DNA from 4 places in the Pelotomaculum sp. PtaB.Bin117 genome. Region 1 is predicted to be linked to each of the others. Evidence: riboswitches for the same ligand, from Rfam matches in the RefSeq annotation. Region 1 holds a riboswitch; each other region holds the start of a gene.
What was found. Region 1 has a riboswitch for cyclic di-AMP ahead of A4E54_RS15905 (polar amino acid ABC transporter ATP-binding protein). Riboswitches for the same ligand answer to the same signal wherever they lie in the genome.
Positions count from the first base shown of each region.

Region 1 (5,879 bases):
TAAGCAGACTAACAACAAGGCAATTACTAATAAAAAAAGTTGAAGAGATGATTTACAATAGGGAAGGTCCTTTCAGTATCGTTGTCGCGGACATCGATAATTTAGAAAATATAAACAATACCTATTCCCCAAAAATTGGTGATGAAATCATAGATAAACTTGTTTCGATATTTATGAATAATCTTTCCGAAAATGATTTGAGCACAAGGCAAGGCGACGAATTTATGATTCTGCTTGTTGGTAAAGGTGCCGAACGAAGCCTGATGGAGATGGAGGAAATCAGAAGATATTTATCCGATAATACGTTCGGCTTTTCTGACGGAGAAATACAGGATGATATCTACGTTACCATCAGTTGCGGTATCGCATCTTGGCCAAGGGACGCCAAAAATGCCATTGAACTTTTACGGGTGGCGGACAGCGCCTTGTTCAGGGCAAAAAAATTAGGGAAGAATAAAGTTTGCCTTTCCGAAGTAGAGAGCATGGTTCTAAAATCCAGTTACTTTACAAAAACCCAGATTGACCGGCTTTCCGAATTAGCCAAGGAGATGGAAAAAACAGAAGCTTTTCTGTTACGGGAAGCCCTGGATGACTTATTTAAAAAGTACAGCAAATAAGAAAGCAACAAAAGAAAGCTTGTGTTTTGCTGAGTATCGGTTATAAATGAATAAATAAACTCGCTGAATCCGTAAGGAACGGGAAACCCAACAATGGGGTGAATTCGGAGAAATTTCTCCGGTAGGGTTAATCCTTTCGACCCGAATCCGTCAGCTAATCTCGTAAGCGTTGGAAGAGAAGGTGATTAACATGCTTGATCGCACCTTTATTTAGATTAAGCATTTTTCGCGGACCACAGAAACTTCTCTGTGGTTATTTTGTTTGATGGAGAAGATCGGCGAGTGGAGGTGATATTTAATTTAACGACAGCGGTATTTGTCAAGGTGCTGGCAGTGAGGAATACTTTGAAGCCGACATCCGCTAACCCCGAGACAAGCAAATGTGATGGCTTTCGTGCAGCCGATGGGGGCATAATTCTATGAATCTTGATGCATGAGATGGGATTTGCCAGGGAGGTTGCGGATAGGTTCATTTTTATTGATAAAGGACGGATTGTGGAAGGTACTCCTGTTCAGGTATTCGGTAGCCCGTAAATAAAGAAGGACTAAAATATTTAAAAACAAAAGTATAAATGTGGTGGAAATATGAATCAAATTTCCGAGAAGATTATTGTAACTAATTTAATAAAAATTTTTGATCTCCACCCTCAAAAAGCTTTGAATTTGTTGGCGCAGGGAAAAAGTAAAGATGAAATATTCCGAGAAATAGGGCAGACAGTTGGAATTAATCAAGTGAGTTTTACCGTCAGGCAAGGCGAGATTTTTGTGGTGATGGGCCTTTCCGGAAGCGGAAAATCGACGATACTGCGCTGTCTGAACAGACTGATTGAACCAAGTTCCGGCTCTATCGTGATCGACGGTATTGATATCACCAAGTTAAAAGAGAGGGAGCTGCGTAAGGTCCGTCAGGAAAAGACCGCTATGGTTTTCCAGCAGTTTGCTTTGCTTCCTCACCGTACCGTTTTGCATAATACGGTATACGGGTTGGAAGTTCAGGGGATTGTCAAAAAAGACAGGGAAGCCATAGCGCTTAAAATGTTAGATCTCGTCGGTCTGAAGGGCTGGGAAGATAAATATCCAGCCCAACTCAGCGGGGGAATGAAACAGCGGGTCGGGCTGGCCAGGGCGTTGACCAGTGACGCTGATATTCTCCTGATGGATGAAGCTTTCAGCGCACTTGATCCTTTGATCCGGGAAGAAATGCAGGATGAACTGATAAGTCTCCAACAAAAAATGAACAAGACCATTGTTTTTATCACCCACGATTTAAACGAGGCCTTGAAACTAGGAGACAAAATCGCTTTCTTAAGGGATGGCGCCCTGGTGCAGGTTGGAACCCCGGAAGAGATTACCACTAATCCGGCCGACGATTATGTAGCCAAGTTTTTCCGGGGTGTGGAACGGTGTAAAATTTTGACTGCCGGCGATGTGATGAAGAAACCGCAGCCGCTTATTACCTTGCGTGATGGTCCCGGTGTTGCTTTAAGGATCATGAAGGAGCATGGATTGTCCAGTGTCTTTGTGGTAGATAAGGAGAGGCACTATAAAGGGCTTATTACGGCCGATATCGCGGTTGATGCCAGGAGTGCCGGAAAATCGAGTCTGGATGAAATCGAACTTGCTCAGGGTTCGGTGGCACTGGAGACTGTCCCTATTCAGGATACGCTGAGTGTGCTTGCCGAGAGCAAACTGCCGGTGGCTGTGGTGAACCAGGAAAATAAATTGATTGGAATCATCGTTCGGGGCTCTGTCCTTGCAGCGATTGCTTCGAATAAGAGGGGTGGAGACAATATCTAAGTTTCCTCTGGCAGAGAGCATCGATCAGGGCGTCAGGTGGCTGCAAATAAATTTCGGCGACAGCGTGGACGCTTTTTCCGACGCTTTTAACAGCGGGATAGCCGGGTTTCGGGATTTGCTGATGGTCGTACCCTGGTGGACAATCATTATTATCTTCGCGGTTCTGGCTTGGCGGGCCAGTGGATGGAAACTGGCCATTGGAACGGTCATTGGCTTGTTTTTTATCTATAATTTAGGACTATGGCTTCCTTTCCTGGATACGCTGATTTTAGTGATTATATCGGCACTTGTTTCCATTGTTATCGGGTTGCCGCTGGGGATTCTAGCTGGAAGAAACAACCGGTTCCATTATGTCATATCCCCTGTTTTAGACGTTATGCAAACAATGCCTTCATTCGTCTATCTTATCCCGGCCCTGTTGTTTTTCGGTATCGGTAAGGTACCGGCGGTATTTGCCACAGTTATTTTTGCCATGCCGCCGGTCATCCGGCTTACCGACCTCGGTATCCGCCAGGTTCCTGTGGAACTGGTGGAGGTTGGCTCAGCTTTCGGCTCTACCCCCAGACAACTCTTATGGAAAATTCAATTCCCTGTGGCTCTGCCGACCATAATGGCCGGCGTCAACCAGACGATGATGCTTTCCTTATCGATGGTGGTTATTGCCGCGATGATCGGCGCCGGTGGACTTGGCGCCGGTGTCCTGGAAGCCATCGGACAACTGAAGATCGGAATGGGCTTTGAATACGGGGTTGCTGTGGTAATTATGGCGATTATCCTAGACAGGCTGTCCCAGGGAGTCGGACGTTCCGTAAAACGGGTGAGCCAAAAAAGAGATGTAAAAGCTAAAAGGGCATGGCAACGATTAGATGACCGTCTAAAACAGTCACTAAAATCTATAGAGAATAAACATAGAAGAGTCATGATGAGATACAAAGAAAACGGAGGAAAACAAAAATGATAAAAAATTTCAAAAGGTGGCACAGATTATTGGCTTTGGGGTTGAGCCTTGTCTTGGCGGTCTTTATGATGACCGGTTGTTCAGGTGATAAAGGAACGGTCAAAATCGGTTATGTCAATTGGGCCGAGTGCGTTGCTGTAAGCAACCTTTGGAAGACGATTCTGGAGGATAAAGGCTATCAGGTCGAACTTACCCAACTGGATGTTGCACCGCTCTTTGTCGGGTTGAGCAAGGGGGACATTGATGTTTTTATGGATGCCTGGCTGCCGATTACCCATGAAAGTTATTGGAATGAGTATAAGGATAGTTTGGAAGACTACGGCATTTGGTATCAGGGCGAAGCCAAAATCGGTATTGTTATCCCAAACTATGTCACCATTGATTCACTTGCTCAACTGAAGGATGAAGGAAACAAGTTCGGCAATCAGATTATCGGTATCGATCCCGGCGCCGGAATTATGAAAGCATCTGCCCGGGCGAATGAGGCATATGCTCTTGGCTTTGAAGTGGTGCAAGGCAGTGAGCCGGCGATGATGGCGGCAATGGATAGAGCTTACGGTAAGAATGACTGGATCGCCATCACAGGATGGAGCCCGCACTGGATGTTCGCTAAATATGATCTCAAGTATCTGGACGATCCCAAAAAGGAATATGGTGCGGCTGAAGAAATCCATACCCTGGCCAATAAAGATTTCAGCTCAGAGCAAGCAGAAGTTGCCGCGATGTTGAAGAAATTTAAAATGACCGATGCGCAGATCGGCAGTCTGGAAGGCCTGATCAATGAGGGAATGGAACCTGAGGCTGCTGCAAAAAAATGGATCAAAGATAATCAAGATATGGTTGACGGGTGGTTGAAACAGTCTTAAGCGCTTTGCAACGTCTTAGTATGCTGCTTCCGGAGGATAGCTTCCGGGAGCGGCAGGGACTATAAATAATTCCGTGTAAATGGTTTAAGATTATTCTCTTTGGCTGTTTTGATAATGCTGTAAATAATCGCACTACATTTAGCGCCCCTAGGAGTATTTCAGAACTAGGAAGTTTTTGCGACCGATCACAAAGGGCTTGATCGAGCGTTCCGCCCGATTATTGTCTATCTCCAGTCGGCCGCAGAAAGTTTTTCAGGTTGTCCCATTGATTCAGGCAATAGGTAATCGTCAGGTTTGGGGTTCGAGTCCCTAATGGCCCACCAAAAAGACAAGGAAAAGCTATTTTCCTTGTCTTTTTGGTGACTTGGAAAACACTTTGTCACGCAGATTAACATATCGCATTTTTCTTCTTGCCTGGTTTAATAATGCATTACTTAATCAACATCTTTGGTAGCATATGGATCAGAATAATCATAATATACCTTGTATGCCATTGCCCCAAAAATGGTATCTCAATTAATACACTTTTGTCTGCCAACCCTCAAATAAAGGATTCAAATATGATTTTCCCCGGTCATATAATCAATATCCCCGAAAAGATAAGTCAGGGTCGGGGGAGTCTGACAGTTTCGGCAGCGATAAGCCTGCAAATGCTATGGAAGAATTGAGAAACATTTACACACAAAAACACCCCAATATAAATATTCGCTACGAATTTGGCGCTTCAGGTACCCTGGCACAAAGAATTGAAGAAGGTGAGCCGGTGGATATCTTTATTTCCGCGAGCGAATCTCATATGGATGCACTCCCTGCAATAAAGTAATGTTATTAAATTACGGAATCCAACTCAACTTGCTGGCTATATATTAATATATTATAATTAGTGAGAATTTAGCAGGAACCACTCCGGAGGTGTCTTGTGCCCGGTAAAACAGCAAATCAAGAGAAAGAAGCCGTTCATATCATCGCCAAATCCTTACAGTTATACTTTGGCAAAATGCGCTGCCAAAAAGGCTATTGTCAATTGCATGCCAGCCATGTGCATTGGAGAGAGCTTGCCCTTTCGTCCCTGGGTTGCTTTTTAAGTATGGGTTTCATTACATTGATCAGCACTCATCATGGAGTGCCGTTAATGATTCCGTCTTTCGGGGCTTCAGTGATCCTGCTGAATACGGCTTGTCATGTATCCATGGCACAACCGCGCAACGTTGTTGGCGGGCATGTGATATCCGCGTTGTCCGGTGTTTCTGTATATCAGTTATTAAGCAACGACTGGTGGGCAATCACCCTGGCAGTGGTTTTGGCCATGGCCTTAATGACCCTGACCGGCACACTTCACCCGCCCGGCGGCGCGACGGCCTTCGTCGCGGTTTACAGCGGCCAAAATTTCAGTTTTATCTTGGCGCCTGTCTTTATCGGATCGAGCATACTTATTTTAATTGCTTTATTGATTAATAACATATCATCGACAAGAAAATATCCTCAATATTGGCTTTAAAATCGCAAACCCATCTCATCAAGATAATATTTATCACTTATAAATTAACCCCCGGACACGGACAGACATTTTTGTCTGCCCGTGTCCGGGGGTTAATATTATTGCAGGGTAAATGTCCAGCAATTATTGGATCACGCCAATCG
Region 1 is NZ_MVQM01000130.1:618-6,496, forward strand. It holds gene A4E54_RS09155 (GGDEF domain-containing protein) at 1-617, shown strand, start outside; cyclic di-AMP (ydaO/yuaA leader) riboswitch at 669-802, shown strand; partial or broken gene A4E54_RS15905 (polar amino acid ABC transporter ATP-binding protein) at 1,041-1,151, shown strand; gene A4E54_RS09160 (quaternary amine ABC transporter ATP-binding protein) at 1,212-2,414, shown strand; gene A4E54_RS09165 (ABC transporter permease) at 2,398-3,372, shown strand; gene A4E54_RS09170 (glycine betaine ABC transporter substrate-binding protein) at 3,369-4,238, shown strand; partial or broken gene A4E54_RS09175 (IS66 family transposase) at 4,298-4,524, opposite strand; partial or broken gene A4E54_RS09180 (molybdate ABC transporter substrate-binding protein) at 4,885-5,061, shown strand; gene A4E54_RS09185 (HPP family protein) at 5,158-5,736, shown strand; gene A4E54_RS09190 (hypothetical protein) at 5,860-5,879, opposite strand, start outside.

Region 2 (5,879 bases), on a different contig from region 1:
CCACCGGCCTGACCAGCGGCGTGGTAAAATCTATCGGCACTACGCTGCAAGTGGAAATGAAAGAGGAGGAAAAAGTCTGGTTTTCTGATCAGGTAGTGACTGATATGCCTTCCCAACCGGGAGACAGCGGGGCGTTAATTCTGAATGAAAAGTGCGAAGTCGTGGGTTTGCTGTTCGCCGGTTCGGATAAGCTGACCATATTTAACCGGATCAGCAATATTGTAGAGCGGCTTGGCATTGAGTTCGTTTAACTTTGGCTGCGGTTTGTTTGATGTTAGCTGATCCTCCTCACCTTTGTTTCAGCCGAACCATATATTGATTACCGGGGAGGCTTATCTTATGGTACTGAAAGCGGTTGTGTCCGGTGATGTGGCGCTGGCTTTTTTGGGAGAAGATATCCCGGCAATCGGTCCGAGTTTTCATAACAGGGAAGAAGCCATGAAAGCGGCTCAACAATATCTTGATAAGATCAACGAGTTATCTGTTCGTGACCAGAACATGCCGTTTCAGATTGTCCTGAACAAACAGGCGGACGGCCGGTATTCGCTTGTTGTGGACAGCTCGCAGCAAATGGTGAGCACCTTGAGCAACCTTGATGAGTTGATCGTGAAACGGTTTCGCAAAGGTTTGAAAAAAAAGTTATTTATCTTGACTTGTTTTGTGGAAGGTGTGGATGGGCTGGAATGTCTGGTTCTTACTGAAGGTCTGGGGGCGGTGTTTTACGCCCCTAACGCCGTGGGTACATATTAAGGGAAAATTAGTGAAAGGGCAGGAGCCATGGGCGAAGAAAAAAGCGGGAAAAATGAACAGTTTTGGACCCGTGGTCGGCAGGAATCATACCATACCAGCAAGGATTTTGGTTATCATTTAGGTTACAACCTGGGTTTTGAGTCAGGGTTTGAAAAAGGATATACCGAGGGAAGCTCGTTAGGCTATAATAATGGATTTCTAGCGGCACTGAGACTTAGTGAAGGGACCGGGGCCGAGGAGCCCCCCGGCGCCGGTCCGCCGCACGGCAGAGCCTACCAGGCCATCCGGAAACTTATCGAAGGCGGTCAAGTAAGAATTCTCCTTTCCGGATGCGCGGCCAGGGAAGCGGAAACCTTGTTTAAACTGTTATTCATAGACGCTCATGTAGTCGCCAGGGATCTTGACAACTGTCGTTAGCCTCAATTTTGGCCGGGAAGCCCGGCCTTTATTTGTTAAATTTTTGCCGCATCTTGACAATGGACCCTAATTTGGAGGCCATCTGACAACGCCGCAGGATAATCCCAAAAAAGTTAACATTACGATGGATGTTCTTAAATTACCCGTTTTGCCATGAGACCCCATTCGCCGGTATATTAAACTTGTACAAGCCCTTTTATGAATGCTTCTTTAAACAGCCGTCTTTTGGCGGACGTCAGACGTCAGACGTTAAGGCAAAGCCAATTAAATACAAGCGGCCGAATCCCGGAAAATATCCGGGTACGGGGGAACCGGTTTATGGGGTGAATCCCGGTAAAGTCATCAGCAAGACCCAGACATAGGGCATTTCCATGTGATATGTCATGTCTTGTATCTCATGACTCGAATGGGTAGGGTTTTGTCTTTTACCGAACCCGTCAGCTAACCCCGGAGGCTCAAAAGAAAGGAGTAAATTTATGCGGCGTTCCAGGAACCTGACGTTAGGTTTGGTTGTTACCTTGTTTATTTTCGCGTTGGTACTCTCAATGGGAGCGGCGGCCCCGGCAACGGCTGACGCCAGCCTTGCAGCTACGGCTGATGAACAGTCGATGGCTGACCTGATTGATCAGGCGCGTCATGACGCTGGCAAAGCTTCGCTGACTGTTGACCCTGTCCTGTCAAATCTGGCCAGGATTAAGGCCCAGGATATCGCTTCCAACTGTTATTTCGGGCATAACTCGTCTACTTACGGCTCTCCCAATGACATGCTAAAAATGGGTGGTGTGCAATATAGCCGCGCCAGGGAAGTCCTGGCCAAGGCTTGCACAGTTAACGCGGCGTTTAAGGGAATATGTGCCGCCAGCAGCCGGTCGACCATTCTCAGTTCATCTTATGACCGGATCGGCGTTGGAATAATCATGAAAAACAACAATAAAATTGTCGTTTTGTTGTTTGCCGGCGGTCAGAAAGTGACTACTCCGACACCGGCACCGGCACCCACACCGGCACCGGCACCCACACCGACACCGGCACCCACACCGACACCGACACCAACACCGGAACCGGCTCCAACACCGGCACCGGAACCACAACCCGTTAACGGGTTAAATGCCGACGAGCAGCAGATGCTCGATCTGGTGAACCAGGAACGGAGCAAAGCAGGCCTGCAGCCCCTGCAAATGGACCCGGCCTTGGTAAAGCTGGCCAGAATGAAGGCGCAGGATATGATTGATAAAAATTACTTCAGTCATACATCGCCGACATACGGCTCTCCCTTCGATATGATGAAATCGGCCGGCGTGCAGTACCGCTACGCCGGGGAGAACCTGGCCGGAGCTTCAACTGTTGGCAGCGCGCACACCAACCTGATGAACTCGTCGGGACACCGGGCGAACATACTAAATGCAAATTATACCAAAGTGGGCATTGGCGTCGTCAGCGGCGGTCCGTACGGGAAAATGTTCGTGCAGATGTTCACCGGTTGATTGACGGCAAAATGAGCATAAAAAGTTAACAATAAAGGCGAAAAAAATATTAGTAAAATAAGGTAGAGGACCCAGGTCCTCTTTTTTTTTCGTTTTTTGCATGCTGACTACCTTTATTGCACATTTTCGTATGTTTCTCACATATATTAGTACAGAAAAATTTTGAAAGGAGGAAACCATCATGGCTGGAACCGAACGCCTTAAGGTTAATTTGGTCCAGGGTGAAAATAGAGTTCAGACCGTGGTAAAAGGTCGGATTGAAATTCCTGACACCAAGCCGAGTGTGGAAAAGATTTTATCAAAAGAAACAACTGCCAAAGTTAGAGACGTCAGCATCGTTCCGGACAAAGCCATCATTAATGGGACCCTGACTTTGCAAGTGATGTACGTCGCCTTTGAACCTGATCAATCAGTTCACTCATTGCATGGTGATGTCAATTTTACGACCTTTGTCGATGTGCCTGGCGCCGAGCCCGGGATGGATTACGTTGTCGATTTTACTGTGGAGGATGTGAGTCTGACTCCAAGTAAAGACAGCGCATGTAAATTTGATGTGGCGGCTGTGCTCAGCACTTTTGCAAAAATAATGGATGTTGAAGAAATGGAAGTGCTTACAACAACCCCGGCCGGGAATGAAGCTCTGGAAACCCAGGACCTCACTGTTGAACACATGATTGGCGACAAAGAAACCAAGCAGGTTATTATCAGCGATGCGTTCGAAGTGCCGGAAGAAAAGCCGGACGTGGAAAAGATCCTGAATATCAAGGCGGAAGTGGAAATTACAGATAAGCGGGTCCTTGCCGGCAAAGTGATTGTGGACGGTGAAGTAGAGCTTCAGGTTTTGTATGTGTCCATGACTCCCGGGCAATCCGTTCATGACCTGCACCGTATCATCAAGTTCAGTGACTTCGTGGAGGTTCCCGAAGCCCAGCAGGGAATGAACGTCCATGTGCGGGCGGAAGTGGAAAACGCCGATATCGCGCCGGTAACTTGCCCGAAGCTTTCAGCTGATATCATTGTCAAACTGATTGTCTTTGTTTCCGAAACCAGGACGCTTGAAAATGTTCCCACCGAGTTGAAAAATGAGGGAGACTACGACAGGGTAAAGCTGAAGATCGACCGGGAAATCGGCTCCGGAGAAACTCAGGTGGTTCTGAGAGAAACCACTGAGGTTCCCCAGTCCAAACCTGATGTCATGAAGGTGTTGGAGTCACGGGTAGACAATATAAAAGTAACGGAAGTAAATATTCTCAATGGCAAGGTCCTGATCAGGGGTCACGCCGATGTGGAAGTGGTTTACGTCAGCACCAAGCCCGACCAGGCTGTCCACGCGCTGCATCAGCGTTTGAATTTCCGCACATTTGTGGTAGTGCCCGACGCCGAGCCTGATATGAGGGTCAAGGTTAAGGTCAGTCCGGAATATGTCAACGTGGATCAGCAATTGCAATGCGCGGATTTGCACACCGAAGCTGTTTTGAAAGTCAAAGCCACGGTGACCGATTTAGCCCAGCTGAATGTTTATGTGCCCGCGGTCACACCGACTCCCACGCCTACCACCTGTGTTCCGACCGATTATACGGTTCGGGCGGGTGACACGCTCACTACCATTGCCGCGGCGCATGGAACGACAGTCGCCCTGATCCTGGCCGAAAACCCCGAGATTACCAACCCGGATGTCATCAGCGTCGGACAGGTGATTAAGATTCCATGCGAAGCAATGGGTTGATTAAAAATTATTAAGGAGGTCTAAAAAATGCCCGAACAATACTATTACACGGAAGTCCAGCCGGTCAAATGTATTGAAATAAGAGTGCCGCTGGTTATCGAGTCTGTAGATGTGGAAGCGGTGATTGACAATGTGTTAACCTTACCCGAACTGGCGATCAAGGTCGACAAAATCAGAGCTTCTGTCCGCGATCTGACCGCCACGCCGGTATTTGTTGACGAGGCCCATCATGGCCATGGCTATCATGACTATGACGGCTACCATGATGGTAAGCACGGCAAGTACGGCAAGCACGACGAATACGTTCTGGTGCATCACGACAGTCACCATCCGCACAGGGATTTGTTCCTTAAGAAAATTATTGTAAACGGTATTTTACACAAACAAATCTTTTACGTAAATAAAAATAATGAAGTCAAGCATACAGCCGAAGAACTGTCGTTTTCCAAGTTGGTTGAACTGGATGAACCCGTGCTGATTCGCCATAAACATGATGTTTTTATCCAGTTCCGTCATGTTGATGTGGATATGAACTGGGAACTGCACCGTGCCTGCCGGATCCACGAGACTGCTGTCATTCAGGCTACCGCCAGGGTGTCGGAAGACCGTAAGATCTTTGTGCAGACCTGCCCGTCCCCGGATGAGTCTCCCGTCGGCAACCTGCTCAGGGACGGCGGTCTCGAGGCCTGGGCCAGCCCTTACGCCCCGGTCTTTTGGGGCGCGAGCAATGTATCCCAGTGCAGTACGGCTCATTCCGGGTCGTTTGCGGCGGAAATCGGGTTATTGAATACCCAGTTGCCCGGGGCGCTGTTCCAGATGATCCACAAGAAAATTGTCGGCGACCGCCAGTACCGCCTCACCTTCTGGGTCAGGGAAGATGTCCTGGGTGCGACCAGCGATTTCTCCTTAACCGCTGAAGTAGTATTTTATGATCAATACGGCACTCAGATCGGTATCGGCACGCAAACGCTAAGCAGCACCGGCATACCGGATAACTCCTACACCCAGGTTCAGTTCGCCACGCCGGTGACAGACGAAAGTGTTGATTCAATCATGGTCCGCTTCAACTTCATGCCCGGCACGGGCAACACCAATACCGTCAAAATTGACGATGTTGTGCTGGAATGCATGCGCAAGCGCGGTTAGGCCATGAATAAAAAAAGAAAGCTGTTGTGAAACAGCTTTTTTTTTGCCTTTTATAAACTTTTTTAGCGCGGGGCGAATATATTTAATAATGAGTCATTGCGGCCATAAGGCTGTGAAGGGAAAGGGGAAAACAACCGGATGATGAATAATATGGGCGCGATCGTTGCTGAGATGCAAAAGCTGCAGCAGGAGCTGAAAAACAAAACCGTGGAAATCAGCGAAGGTGAAGGAATGTTCAGCATTGTGATGAACGGCCAGCAACAAGTGCTGGGAATCAAATTCAGCCCGGGCGCGTTGAAACCGGGTAATGCCAAGGCGCTGGAAGGCATGGTGGCGAACGCGTTCAACAAAGCTGT
Region 2 is NZ_MVQM01000174.1:41,673-47,551, forward strand. It holds gene A4E54_RS14605 (chymotrypsin family serine protease) at 1-251, shown strand, start outside; gene A4E54_RS14610 (hypothetical protein) at 340-750, shown strand; gene A4E54_RS14615 (hypothetical protein) at 778-1,167, shown strand; cyclic di-AMP (ydaO/yuaA leader) riboswitch at 1,434-1,638, shown strand; gene A4E54_RS14620 (CAP domain-containing protein) at 1,644-2,651, shown strand; gene A4E54_RS14625 (DUF3794 and LysM peptidoglycan-binding domain-containing protein) at 2,833-4,377, shown strand; gene A4E54_RS14630 (SPOCS domain-containing protein) at 4,405-5,523, shown strand; partial or broken gene A4E54_RS14635 (YbaB/EbfC family nucleoid-associated protein) at 5,653-5,879, shown strand, end outside.
Region 2: it holds a riboswitch for cyclic di-AMP, as region 1 does, so the genes downstream of both, A4E54_RS14620 (CAP domain-containing protein) here and A4E54_RS15905 (polar amino acid ABC transporter ATP-binding protein) in region 1, are expected to answer to the same signal.

Region 3 (5,879 bases), on a different contig from region 1:
GAACATTAATTCACGGAATTTCTCTTCCGTTATGTGCGAATGCTCCGTAACGAACCGCACCACCCGGTCCTGCATCTTATCCAGATACTCATAAGTCTGGGGAACGCCGATTACCAAACCGTTCAGCCGGATCGGGTGTATGGTCATGCTTGCCGTTGGAGCGATAAAACTGTGCGTACATGATACTGCAACTGGCACGCCGATTGAATGTCCACCTCCCAGAACAATAGACACGGACGGTTTGGACATGCTGGCAATAATTTCCGCGATAGCCAGGCCGGCCTCCACATCTCCTCCCACAGTATTCAGCACAATTAAAACACCCTTGACCTCGGGGGCTTGTTCCAAAGCCACCAACTGCGGAATCATATGCTCGTATTTTGTGGTCTTGTTCTGTGGCGGAAGCACCAAATGCCCTTCAATCTGACCTACTATCGTCAGGCAGTGAATGTTGCTCTTTACTTCGGGCATTGGCGTTGAGCCCATTTCCTTAACCGACTCCAGCGCGCCTTTGGTTTGGCCGGCCACTCTCTTGCCAGGCTTCGGCTCCTTTTCAGGCTCGTCCCTTCTTTCAGGCTCCGGCGCGATATCCGGATCGGGCTCAGGCGCACCAGGATCAGCGGGTATTATTTCGGAATCTAGTTTATTACCGGCAATGGTCATTTTTTCACTCCTCCCAATACTTAGGGATTACTCTAGTTCATCTCTTAGTATGCTTTGGAAAAAGGAAAAGTAACCAACATAAATTCTATAATTTTGGACAAGCGATTACCGCAACTGCAATAGTTCAATAGCCATTGTTATCCCCCCGTTACAATCAGCTTGAATATTTCTTACCTGCAAATATATCACAAAAAGTATATTCATTTAATTACTTCAGACATTTTAGCAGCAGGATATTGTGGAACGCTTTTTATATAGTGGAAAATATAAAAAGGGACTTCGCGTACGCTCGTGAAGTCCCTGCTCTTCTTCCTGGTTCCGTTATATCTAAATAACTTATTAGTTGGTAAATTCCTGCGTGAACATCATTCCATAAGGACCGCCATGGGCAATACCTACCCCTATGTGTTCATAATTGGAATTCAGAATGTTTGCCCTGTGGCCGGATGAGTTCATTAACGCCGTATGGGCCGCTCCGACGGATTGATTTGCCGCGATGTTTTCACCGGCATAGCTAAAAGAGATACCCTGTGATTTCATCATATCAAACGGTGAACCATAAGTTGGCGACTGATGACTGAAGTAATTGTTGTCGATCATATCTTGTGATTTCATACGGGCCACGTTTACCAGTCTCATGTCTACTGTGAGCGGCTGCAAATTAGTTTTTGCCCTTTCTTGATTGACAAGGTTAACCATTTGCTGCTCTTCGGCGGTTAATCCGGATGTGGAAACAGGCGCCGATGCTGCGGGAGCCGGAGTTGTAATCGGAGTCGAATTTGGCCGTGCAGCAGGTGTCGGATTCGGTTTTATTTGTTGAATTGGGTTAGCTTTCTGACTGTATATTTGATTAAAGCCCGGGAAGTTATTGAAGTTATTCATGTAAAAGCCTGTGGCGGCTTCTGCTTTTGGGCTGTTAAACATAAACAACGCCAAAGCGATCGTGAAAGTACATGCTAACAGCTTCGTAATCATTTTTGTGTTTTTAATCATTGACAAAGATATTTCCCCTTTCTTTTTGCGCCTGCGAGGTTAGCTGACGGGTTCGGTAAAAGATACCCTATCCGAAATCAAGTCACGTTTTCCTCCTTTCTTGTGACTATTCCGGGATTCACCCCATTGTGTTTGGTTCCCCCGCTCCCAGTGTGATAAATTTTCTGAGATTTGGCACGAACTATTATTTATTGGACAATCATATCCTTATTAGTACTTTTGTGCAAAACCCCCTTTGCAACGTAGATAAGCATTTATCATAAAGATTATAAGATAACTTAGAAAAAATAATGTAATTTTTGAATCATATAAGCATGGTAAAACATCCCCCGGTTCTTTATTCCAGGCGCTACTTTATGTGACAACAAGAAGAACTATTTAAACAGCCGCTTAATTACAAATTCAATTATCCCAATTGTCATCTCGACATTTTCCCGACACATTCAAGTCGTAAAATAATTACAAAAAACATAGTAATCTTAATTTAGCTAGATTCCATAAACCTCCGCTGCTATAAGTGGGGTTACCCCCGGTAAGCCCGAAGTCTGACGGAAGCTAAACGAGTTCACTCCCTGTTCAGTATTAATTCAGTATTAATGGAGAGGTGGCCTATGCAAACAGTAATGGTTGTGGAAGACGATCGTTCAATAGCCCTGTTGCTCAAAACTTATCTGGAGCATGCCGGTTTTCAGGTACCTGTTGCCTCAAGCGGGGAAGAAGCATTATCTATCTTTCCCGAAGTCAATCCCGCCTTGGTTCTGCTGGATTTGATGCTGCCCGGGAAAGACGGGTGGACTGTGCTGGATGGAATTCGACAAATAAGCAGTTGCCCTGTAATTATGGTGACGGCGCGCGGCGCTGTCGAGGACCGTCTGCATGGGTTCAATCAAGGCGCCGATGATTACATACCAAAGCCTTTTGATCCGGATGAAGTAGTAGCGCGGGTTAAAGCAGTGCTGCGGCGGCCGGTTCATCTGGTTGAGCCTGAACTGGTGCAGTTCGGAACCCTGGTGGTAAATTTTACCTCTCGTGAAGTAACTGTTAAGGGAAAAACGATTTTGCTCGCGCCGCGTCATTGGGAACTTTTAACTTTCCTGGTCCGCCACCCAAACCAGGTGTTCTCCCGGGATCAATTGCTGGACCACGTCTGGGGAATGGATTACGACGGGGGAGACCGTGCCGTGGACGTGTCGATCAAACGCATCCGGCAGTCATTGCAGGAATGGCCGGCGCAGGAAGGGGAGATAGCAACAATACGGGGAAAGGGGTATTTACTGCGTGTCAAGTAAGCAGAACGATTATACAACAAATACCGTATCAATGCTGACCTACTGGACACGCCGCTACGTACTGGTATTGCTGGGTTCTCTCTTGCTCCTCGCAGTGGCCGCGGGAATTTGGATACGAATCAGCACATACGACCACATCTACGACATGCTTGAATTACGCGCCGAGCAATTAGTCGATTTAAACGGCCAAGCGCCGGAAGAAAGCGAATTCTCTAATCGGCTGCGGCAAATGGAAGAGAGGCCGCACGAACCAAAGCATCTCTTTCCAGAAGCAGATATAAAAAAAGACGATTCTTCCAATAGACTGGAAACGGAGGCGGGGCCGCACGAACCAAGGCCGCCCATTCCGGATGTAGTGCACACGGTAGATACAGCGGGAAACATCAAAATAATTAAAAAATACGAAAATGAGGCTATTGATACTTCCGCGTTGTTTGCTGTTCCACCTTCATACCAGAATGTCCTCGCCGGGGAGAATGTCCGCGATCAAGTTAATGTCGCTTCTCAAACCTGGCTGCGTATCGGTGTGCCCGTTTATCAAGACGGAACCATTTGCAAGGCGCTTTATATCAGCATGCCCGTGGATAATCAAATCCGCGGCCCTTATGGTTTATTAGCCCTGCTTACCGGCATTATTACACTGGCCGGCTGGCTCGTACTGTACTTTCTATCCCGGAGGTTAATCCACCCGCTCCGGGAAGTGGCCGCAGCCGCGCAGTCCATAGCTGAAGGCAAGTATGACCCTGTCCTGCCCCAGGAGGTAAAAGAGCGGGAACTGCAGCAATTAATCGAATCATTTCGCTATATGGCCGCTCAGCTGAAACAGCTTGAACAGCTTCGGTCGGTCCTGCTGGCAGGCGTGTCGCACGAACTGCGCACACCCATTACTTCAATCCGGGGGATGATCCAGGCAGTACATAATAAAATAGTAACCGGTGCGAAAGCGGAAGAATTTCTGCAAATTTCCTGGAATGAAGCCAAACGGCTCCAGCAAATGGTTGAAGAACTACTTGATTTTTCTTCGTTTGAAGCAGGCGCGGCACCCATTAAGGGAGAGCCCGTTAATTTATCAAGCCTGATAAGTGAGGTGATCCATCAATTGAGTGTGCTTCCTGAATTCTCCAATATCCGGTTCGACGCAGCCCTGCCGGCTGAACCTGTTTGGCTCAACGGAGACGCGGGAAGGCTCCGCCAAATGTTCCTAAACCTATTCGACAACAGTAAAAAAGCTGCCGCAACTTTGCTCAGAATAACATTTCAGATACATGATCACCGGATCATGGTTGACATTGAAGACAATGGGAAAGGCATTGAAGCAACCGATCAGCCCTTTATCTTTGAGCGGTTTTACCGCGGCAGCGCCCGGCAGGCAATAGGCCGCGGGTTGGGCCTCGGCTTAACGATCAGCCGCTTGCTGGCTCACGCCCATGGCGGAGATTTGGTGCTCTTGCGTACAAGCCCCGCCGGCACAACGTTTCGTCTAAGTTTAACACGGTCCTTAAAATGATCACCTGAGGAGGAAAACCACTTGAGTTATAAACCGAAGATTATTGTTAACGGGCTTGGCTACCTGACCGGAGTCATAAAAAGAAGAAAATTGCTTTTTAGTATTATTGCAATCGCTTTAGTTACGCTGACAGGGTATTTTGCTGTAGGCAACCGGGGAAAAGCCTCTGAAAATTACTTAACCGATACCGTTAAAAAAAGCACGGTCACCAGCACTATTTCAGCCACCGGGACAATCGAACCGGTAAGCACGGTTACCTTAAGTTTTGAAAACTCTGAAATAATTAAAAATATTTATGTTAAAGTAGGTGAGCACGTAACCAATGGCCAGCTGATAGCCGAACAGGTCACCGACAACCTGGAGGCTGATGTCATTCAAGCCTCAGCCAGCCTGAAAGGAACCACCGCCAAGCTGCAGCTCCTGCAAAACGGTTCCACCCAGGAAGATTTGGAGCAAGCCGCAACCGACGTGCAAATAGCCCAGGGAAGCTATGACCTGGCAAAATCCAACCTGGAGCGCTATCAGCAGCTTTATGAAAATGGAGCGATAGCCAAGTCCGACTTTGACAGCGTCAATTTGGAATACATCAATGCGGAAGGCAAATTGGCACAAGCCAAGCAGTCCTTAAAATCGCTGCAAGCCGGCAATCGCGTGGAAGACATTGAAGCGGCGGCCGCTGATGTGGAAAGCAGCAACGCAAAGTTAAAACAGGCGCAAAACAGCCTGGCGGGGGCCAAAATGTACTGTTCAATTGATGGTATTGTCAGCGAGATCAACGGCGCGGTCGGCCAGCGCGCCACCGCCAACAACAACAGCACCACCGGCGGCGGGTTCGCTACCGTTATCTCGGAAGCACTGCAGTTAGAAACCCAGGTCAACGAGGCCGACATCGGCAAAGCCGCAGTCGGTCAGAAGGTTGAATTCACAGTAAATTCCTATGCTGACAAAACATTTACCGGCAAAGTAAGCAGCATTGCTCCCCAGGCAACTACTGTTTCCAATGTTCAACTCTACGATGTATACGTACAACTGGACGAAAACTACAAAGAGTTGAAAGCAGGCATGCCCGTCAATGCTAACATTATCGTCGAACGGCATGAAAATACACTCACTATTCCCAAGGGAGCCGTTACCTATGCCACGAGTTACTTGAATAAAATAAAGCAAACCATCCCGGCAAACTCTGCGGAAAACGGAAACGTCAGCAGCGGCAAGCAAGAAAACAGCCAGGCAGATAACAATAAAACGGAGACCCCAAGTACAACAACAAGTTACCAGGAACAGCAGAGCGTGGTTCTTGTTATGAACAACTCCGGCAGTCCCGCGCCGAAACGGGTTGTATTGGGCCTGTCAGACTTGAAAAATTACGAGGTTGTGAGTGGCTTAAACGAAGGCGAAACGGTGGTAATCGGCTCTTTGAGCGACAC
Region 3 is NZ_MVQM01000036.1:375-6,253, reverse strand. It holds gene A4E54_RS01860 (ATP-dependent Clp protease proteolytic subunit) at 1-663, opposite strand, end outside; gene A4E54_RS01855 (CAP domain-containing protein) at 1,003-1,656, opposite strand; cyclic di-AMP (ydaO/yuaA leader) riboswitch at 1,669-1,843, opposite strand; gene A4E54_RS01850 (response regulator transcription factor) at 2,268-2,945, shown strand; gene A4E54_RS01845 (sensor histidine kinase) at 2,935-4,452, shown strand; gene A4E54_RS01840 (HlyD family secretion protein) at 4,474-5,879, shown strand, end outside.
Region 3: it holds a riboswitch for cyclic di-AMP, as region 1 does, so the genes downstream of both, A4E54_RS01855 (CAP domain-containing protein) here and A4E54_RS15905 (polar amino acid ABC transporter ATP-binding protein) in region 1, are expected to answer to the same signal.

Region 4 (5,879 bases), on a different contig from region 1:
CCACGGAGAGGAGCAAATTAGTGGAAAAGTAGGTGATTTTTTCAGGCGAAAGCCGCCCATTAAAAAAGTTTGCGATTATCTCCCAATATTGTTGCATACCAAGTTTGCCTCGCTTTACTATCTTTTCCGGTATGGGAAGCAGTTAGCCGTCAATTATTTTTGCCCAGACGTTCATGTCTTCGAAACTTCCGCTTATATTGCAATTTTTAATCAGCACCCCGCAATATTCATAGCCGGTATTGGCGAACACCCTGTTCATGCCGGTGGAACTGCTGCGGGCGATAGTATAAAGACACCGGATGCCGTCACTCAATAATCGGGATTCCAATTGGTTTAAAAGACAGCCCGCCAGACCATGTCCTCTCCACCCGGGTGCGGTTGCAAAGTCTGTCACCTCAGCGTTTTTTTCTGCAGGATTCATCTCTGCCGCAGCCGCGGCCACCAGTTCCCGGCCGTGCCAGGCCGTTATATAGCAAACATTGTGGCGCATGGTGCGCTTCAAGTAGCCGGAATCAAAGATCGGAAAAGGATAGGTGGCGAAAACCCTGCTATATAAATTTGCCAGCGCCCCGCAGTGTCCGGTCTGTCCCCATCTCAGCGTAATTCCGGCCGGGAGCGGGCGCTGGCCGCCGCCGTCCTTGCGGGCGAGAACCAATTTTTTGATTTGGTCCAAGTTTTTGCTGTTTGACGGAATTTTCCTTTGCTCGCTCAGAAAACCGGAGAAGAGCAAGGCCGGCTTTTCCCCGGCGAAATAACCGGGGATAGCTGCTTCCAGTTTGACTCCCGCGCCTAAAAAAGAATGTGCCCATTTAAGTCCGGTTTTAAGCCACACTTTATCAAAACCCTGCGCGGCAGCCTTTTCTGAAAGGGTTTGCACCATTGCGGAAGCTCCTTCGTCCAGAGCCAGACTAAAGTTATAGACGGTAATTCTCCGGTTGTACGGTGAAATTAAAATATGGCATTTAAAATAGTGACCTTCTATTATCTCCCATTGATCCGGCTGCACCTGTTCATGCGCTTTTAGGCTATCTGCCATGAGGATCACCCTTAAGTCCGAAAAAGCGTGCCCTGCGAATGTTTCCTTCCGGTATCAGACTGATAGTCCGGTTGTTCGGGTCTACCAGCTTTTGCAGGCCGACCGGTTTATGCTTGACATTGCCGTCCTTGCACAGAGAACAAGCTTTGGAACAGGTTGAGCCGGAGTATGCCGGTTCTTCATAGACACAGATCACTCCTTCATAGTTGCGCAGGATTGTTTTCGTTCCTGTCATAGACAGCTGATAATTCGGCAAAACCGGAATCTTGCCCCCGCCTCCCGGCGCGTCGACCACGTAAGTAGGCACGGCGAAACCGGAAGTGTGCCCGATCAGCGCCTCCATGATTTCTATCCCCTTGGCTATGGGGGTGCGGAAGTGCTCAATGCCCCGGGATAGATCGCACTGGTAGAGATAGTACGGGCGCACACGGTTTTGCACGAGAAGATGCGACAGCTTTTTCATTACCTCTGAACAGTCGTTGATTCCTTTTAAAAGGACTGTCTGATTTCCCAGGGGAATACCGGCGTCAGCCAGTTTCGCCAGGGCCTGGGTGGATTCCGGCGTAAATTCGCGGGGATGGTTGAAATGAGTGTTTATCCAAATGGGGTGATATTTCTTGAGCATCTTCACAAGCTCGTTGGTGATCCGTTGCGGCAGCACCACCGGAGTGCGGGTGCCGATGCGAATTACCTGCACATGGGGGATTGCCCTGACTTTGGCGATGATTTTCTCTAGATGGGCGCAGGACAGAACAAAGGGATCTCCTCCCGACAGCAGGACATCGCGTATTTCAGGGCGGGATTTGATGTACTCAATGCCCCGGTCAATGTCAACCTCGCTGACCCGTCTGTTTTGATCGCCCACTTTGCGCTTGCGGGTGCAGTGCCGGCAGTACATGGCACACTCATTAGTAATCAAAAGAAGCACCCGGTCCGGGTAGCGGTGGGTCAATCCCGGCACGGGAGAGTCGGCGTCTTCATATAGGGGGTCGTCCATGTCGCCGCATCCATTAACTAGCTCCTGCAGATTTGGCATGCACTGCAGGCGGATGGGACATCTGGGATCTTCTTTATTGATTAATGAAGCGTAATACGGAGTAATAGACATGGGAAATACTTCGCATGCCTCTTGGATATTCAGTTCTTCGTCATGGTTCAGGTCAAAACATTTTACGAGCTCCTTTACTGAGTGAATCCGTTGCTGCATTTGCCAGCGCCAGTCTGACCAGTCCGCGTTGTTTTGGGTTCTTATAGGCAAAATATTGGTCTTCAATGCCGCACCTCCTAGTTTTCTTCTTCAATAGTAACCGGTTCTGTTGGAAAAACGTATTTTAGGAAGAATAATTAGGAAGTTAATAAAAATAAAATTGGCCGGGAATGCCCAGCCAATAAAATGCTGTCCATTCTTCCCTGTACGCCTGCGAGGTTAGCTGACGGGTTTGGGCCAAGGGCAGCCCTACCGGCCATGGCCGGATTCACCCCTAAAAATTGGTTTCCCCGTTCTTCTCCTTGGAGAAGATTCGGCGTTAACAGAACGGTTTATAATATTTACAATTATTGCTATAATAAAATTATAGCTTATTATTATCATAGAGGTCAAGCAGCTTGCGAGGTTGATAATGCCTGAATTCTGCTGCAGAATGCCTGTCATGACAACATATTCGGGCTATAACGCAATGGACGGCTTATATTTCATTAAGCGCTTTGCGCACTTGTCCGATCAAGCGCACATAGTCCAATGGTTTTGTTACAATCTGGAAGACATTCGCTTCTATAAAATGTTCATGGAAATGTTCATCTTCAGCAATGGCGAAAGTTTTCGCCTGAGGCCATGTCCGGCTGATTATCTCAATATTTTGGGGTTCGGAAATAATTTTATCCGCTATTAAGACTGCCGGACAGTAGCGCTCTTTCAACAGCAGCGCTTCACTCAAATCAGCGGCTGAAATAACGCTGAAGCCGGCGGTACGGAGCGCCTGTTCGGACGGATAGCGTAAAAGGTTGTCCGCCACGGTAACCAGCACATCAATATCGGTTGTTTTTCCATCCTGCCTGGCGTAAAACGGAAGCGTCACCTGGCAAATCGCCCCGCCGCCGGGAGCGTTTTCAATAGTTATATTGCCTCCGTGATTGTGCACAATCGCCTGAGCCACGGGCAGCCCCAGTCCCGTGCCGCGCTCTTTGGTGGTAAAAAACGGCTTGAATAAATTTCCTGAGACCTTGGCGGACAAGCCCGGCCCGTTATCCTTAATTGTTAATATTACATTGTTTCCGGATTTGGATAAGTTTAACAAAACACGACCCCGCCGCCCCGCCGCGTCTAAGGCGTTGCGGACTAAGTTCAGCACCGCCTGGGTAAACTGGCCGGGGTCCGCGTTGATCATGGGGATTTCTTCTGTTTTAATAAAAATATCTGCCTCGTAATTGTTTGCCTCACTCTTTAGCAAAGGCGTTATTTCCTGCAGGAAAGCCGCCAGGTCCAAGGGCTCGGTTGTCATCTCGGCGGGTCTCCCGAGAAGCAGAAACTCGTTTAAGAGGTTAGTAACCCGGTCAATTTCCCGCAGGATAAGGTCGGCGTATCCTTTTACCTGTTCCGGTTTTTCTTTTCTGCCGATTAATTGGAGCATTCCTTTAGCCGCGCCCAGGGGATTCCTCAGTTCGTGGGCCAGGGATCCCGCCAGGGCGGCTGTTACGGCCAGCCGTTCCGCTCTCCGCGCGGCCTCCTGCCAGTTGTGATGATCAGTTCTGTCATCGACTAAAACGAGCCACCCGGCAATCTGCTCATCATCAAGGAGGGGGCTGACCTGCCAGTTCACCCACCGCAATTCCTGTTTTTGGATTAAATTGTCCATGTGTCCGCTCACACGGCGGCTTGTCTTCTCTTGAATACAGGCGGACCAAGGCCCCGGCGCGGCGTCAGCCGGCTCCCCGATTAAGTTTGGCGCTTTTCCTTCCAGGAGAAGTTCCGCGGCGTGGTTGACATAGGTGATAATGCCGTCTTTGCTGACCAGCACGACGGCGCTTCCAACAGCGCCAAGAATCATTGGCAGCTGCTTGTGCAACAATTTGAAAAGGTGGTCTATCTCTAAAACCAAAGTGCATTCCTGGGCCATCAAATTTAGCAAGTCTTGCGTTTGTTTGCCGTCGGCCGGGGCGAAAACACCCAGCCGGACCCGGTTTTCGCCATTGCTTATTTCTGCTGTGTCCGCGTGGCCGGCATGACTGGCGATGTGGTTTTTGACCCTTTGTTCATCCCCTTTAATGAGCAGGCCGCCGGAAACTTCCGCGGTGCCGTATTCTATCCAACTGCCCTGGGCGTCCGACAGGATGATCAAGGCGCTCAGGATGAGGTCGAATACTTGCGCCAATATGTTCTCCTCGCCGTTGAAAAGCGACAGGACGATGTTTTTTACCTGGCGCAGGGCGGAAAGCTGCAGGGACAGTCTGCCGCCCTCAAATCCTTCATTTAACGCGTGCCGGAAACTCGTTAAAAGTTTTTGAGCCAGCACGGCCCGTTCCAGCAAGGTAGGATGCGCCGCCTTTTTGCAGCATGTTAATTCCCCGGCGACCACGTAGAGATTGCCGTGACAGGGATCTCCGCCGAGTGGCGCGACGACGAGTTTTGCACCATTTATATCTAATTCAACAATTTCATTTTGTGACTTAATTGAGATAATGATATCCGGCAAATTGATGTCGGCGATTGGAGTCCGGCAGGCCGGGCAGTATGGCGGGTGATGGAATGATCGGGAAAAATCATTTCCATATTGAATAATTAAGGTGAGGTTTAACTGCAGTCCCGCCGCCGTGCTTTCCAGAAAGCTGGTCCAGCGTTTTGATTCCCAATATTTTTTGACCCTGGCTAAACTGCCCATGCAATAATTGTCCTCCTCGTTTTTGTCCAAAATGCTTATTCCTGTCGAAACTCTTTCCGGCACTTAAGACTCACCAGCATATACCTTGAGCTGTTCTGTCAACTGGCTGGCGATCTGAATACCAACCAGGCGTCCAAGTGTGGCGACAATGGACATTAAAAAGAAGTGGGCAATCTCCTCGGTTTTTTCGGGACTCAGCTGCTCAAGCCGTACTAAAGAAATACCTTCTTCTGAAAATTCTATCAAGGCGGCTTCCTCATATTGCTGCCTGGTTTTCCACCGGGCATGTTCCAAAACCAGGAGCATCGCGTGAATGCCGATCGCCTGGGTGACAGACTGAAATATTTCCATGGTCATTTCTTTATATCTATGCATAATTTAATACCTCCAAGACGCCAAAACAACATTGTTTTCGACATGTTTTTCTTATATCCTGCCTTGAAGCTTAGATTAAAAAAAATAATAAATATAAACAGCGGCAACAGGTTCCGACAAATTTCTGAAAAGCTGTGTGGTAATATTAATAAAACAGGTATTATTTAATAAATCTTGGAGGGATTGGTATGGCATTGGTGATGATAATGGAAGATGAGCCCAATATTACTCTGGTTCTTGAGATTGCGTTAACTGAAGAAGGCAATGAAGTGATCTCAGTGCCCAACGGTTTGTTGGGACTCGAGCGTTTAAAACAAAAACCTGTGCCTGAAATAATCTTTGTCGATCTGAACATGCCTGTTTTAGGCGGACGGGCTGTGATAGAAAAAATAAATTCCGATCCCAATCTCAGGCAAATACCGGTTGTGATCATTTCAGGCTGTCTGCCGGAGCTGGATAATATGCCGCCGCGCGGGAGTTATAAAGCGTTAATCAGCAAGCCTTTCGATTTGGACGAGATTATCGATATGGTAAATGATTTACGCAATGTGTCTTGACTGTCAAACATTTGTTTGCTACAATACCCTTAGAAC
Region 4 is NZ_MVQM01000118.1:4,295-10,173, reverse strand. It holds gene A4E54_RS08100 (mechanosensitive ion channel family protein) at 1-97, opposite strand, end outside; gene ablB (putative beta-lysine N-acetyltransferase) at 143-1,036, opposite strand; gene kamA (lysine 2,3-aminomutase) at 1,026-2,309, opposite strand; cyclic di-AMP (ydaO/yuaA leader) riboswitch at 2,437-2,572, opposite strand; gene A4E54_RS08085 (ATP-binding protein) at 2,722-4,974, opposite strand; gene A4E54_RS08080 (hypothetical protein) at 4,975-5,286, opposite strand; gene A4E54_RS08075 (response regulator) at 5,475-5,843, shown strand.
Region 4: it holds a riboswitch for cyclic di-AMP, as region 1 does, so the genes downstream of both, kamA (lysine 2,3-aminomutase) here and A4E54_RS15905 (polar amino acid ABC transporter ATP-binding protein) in region 1, are expected to answer to the same signal.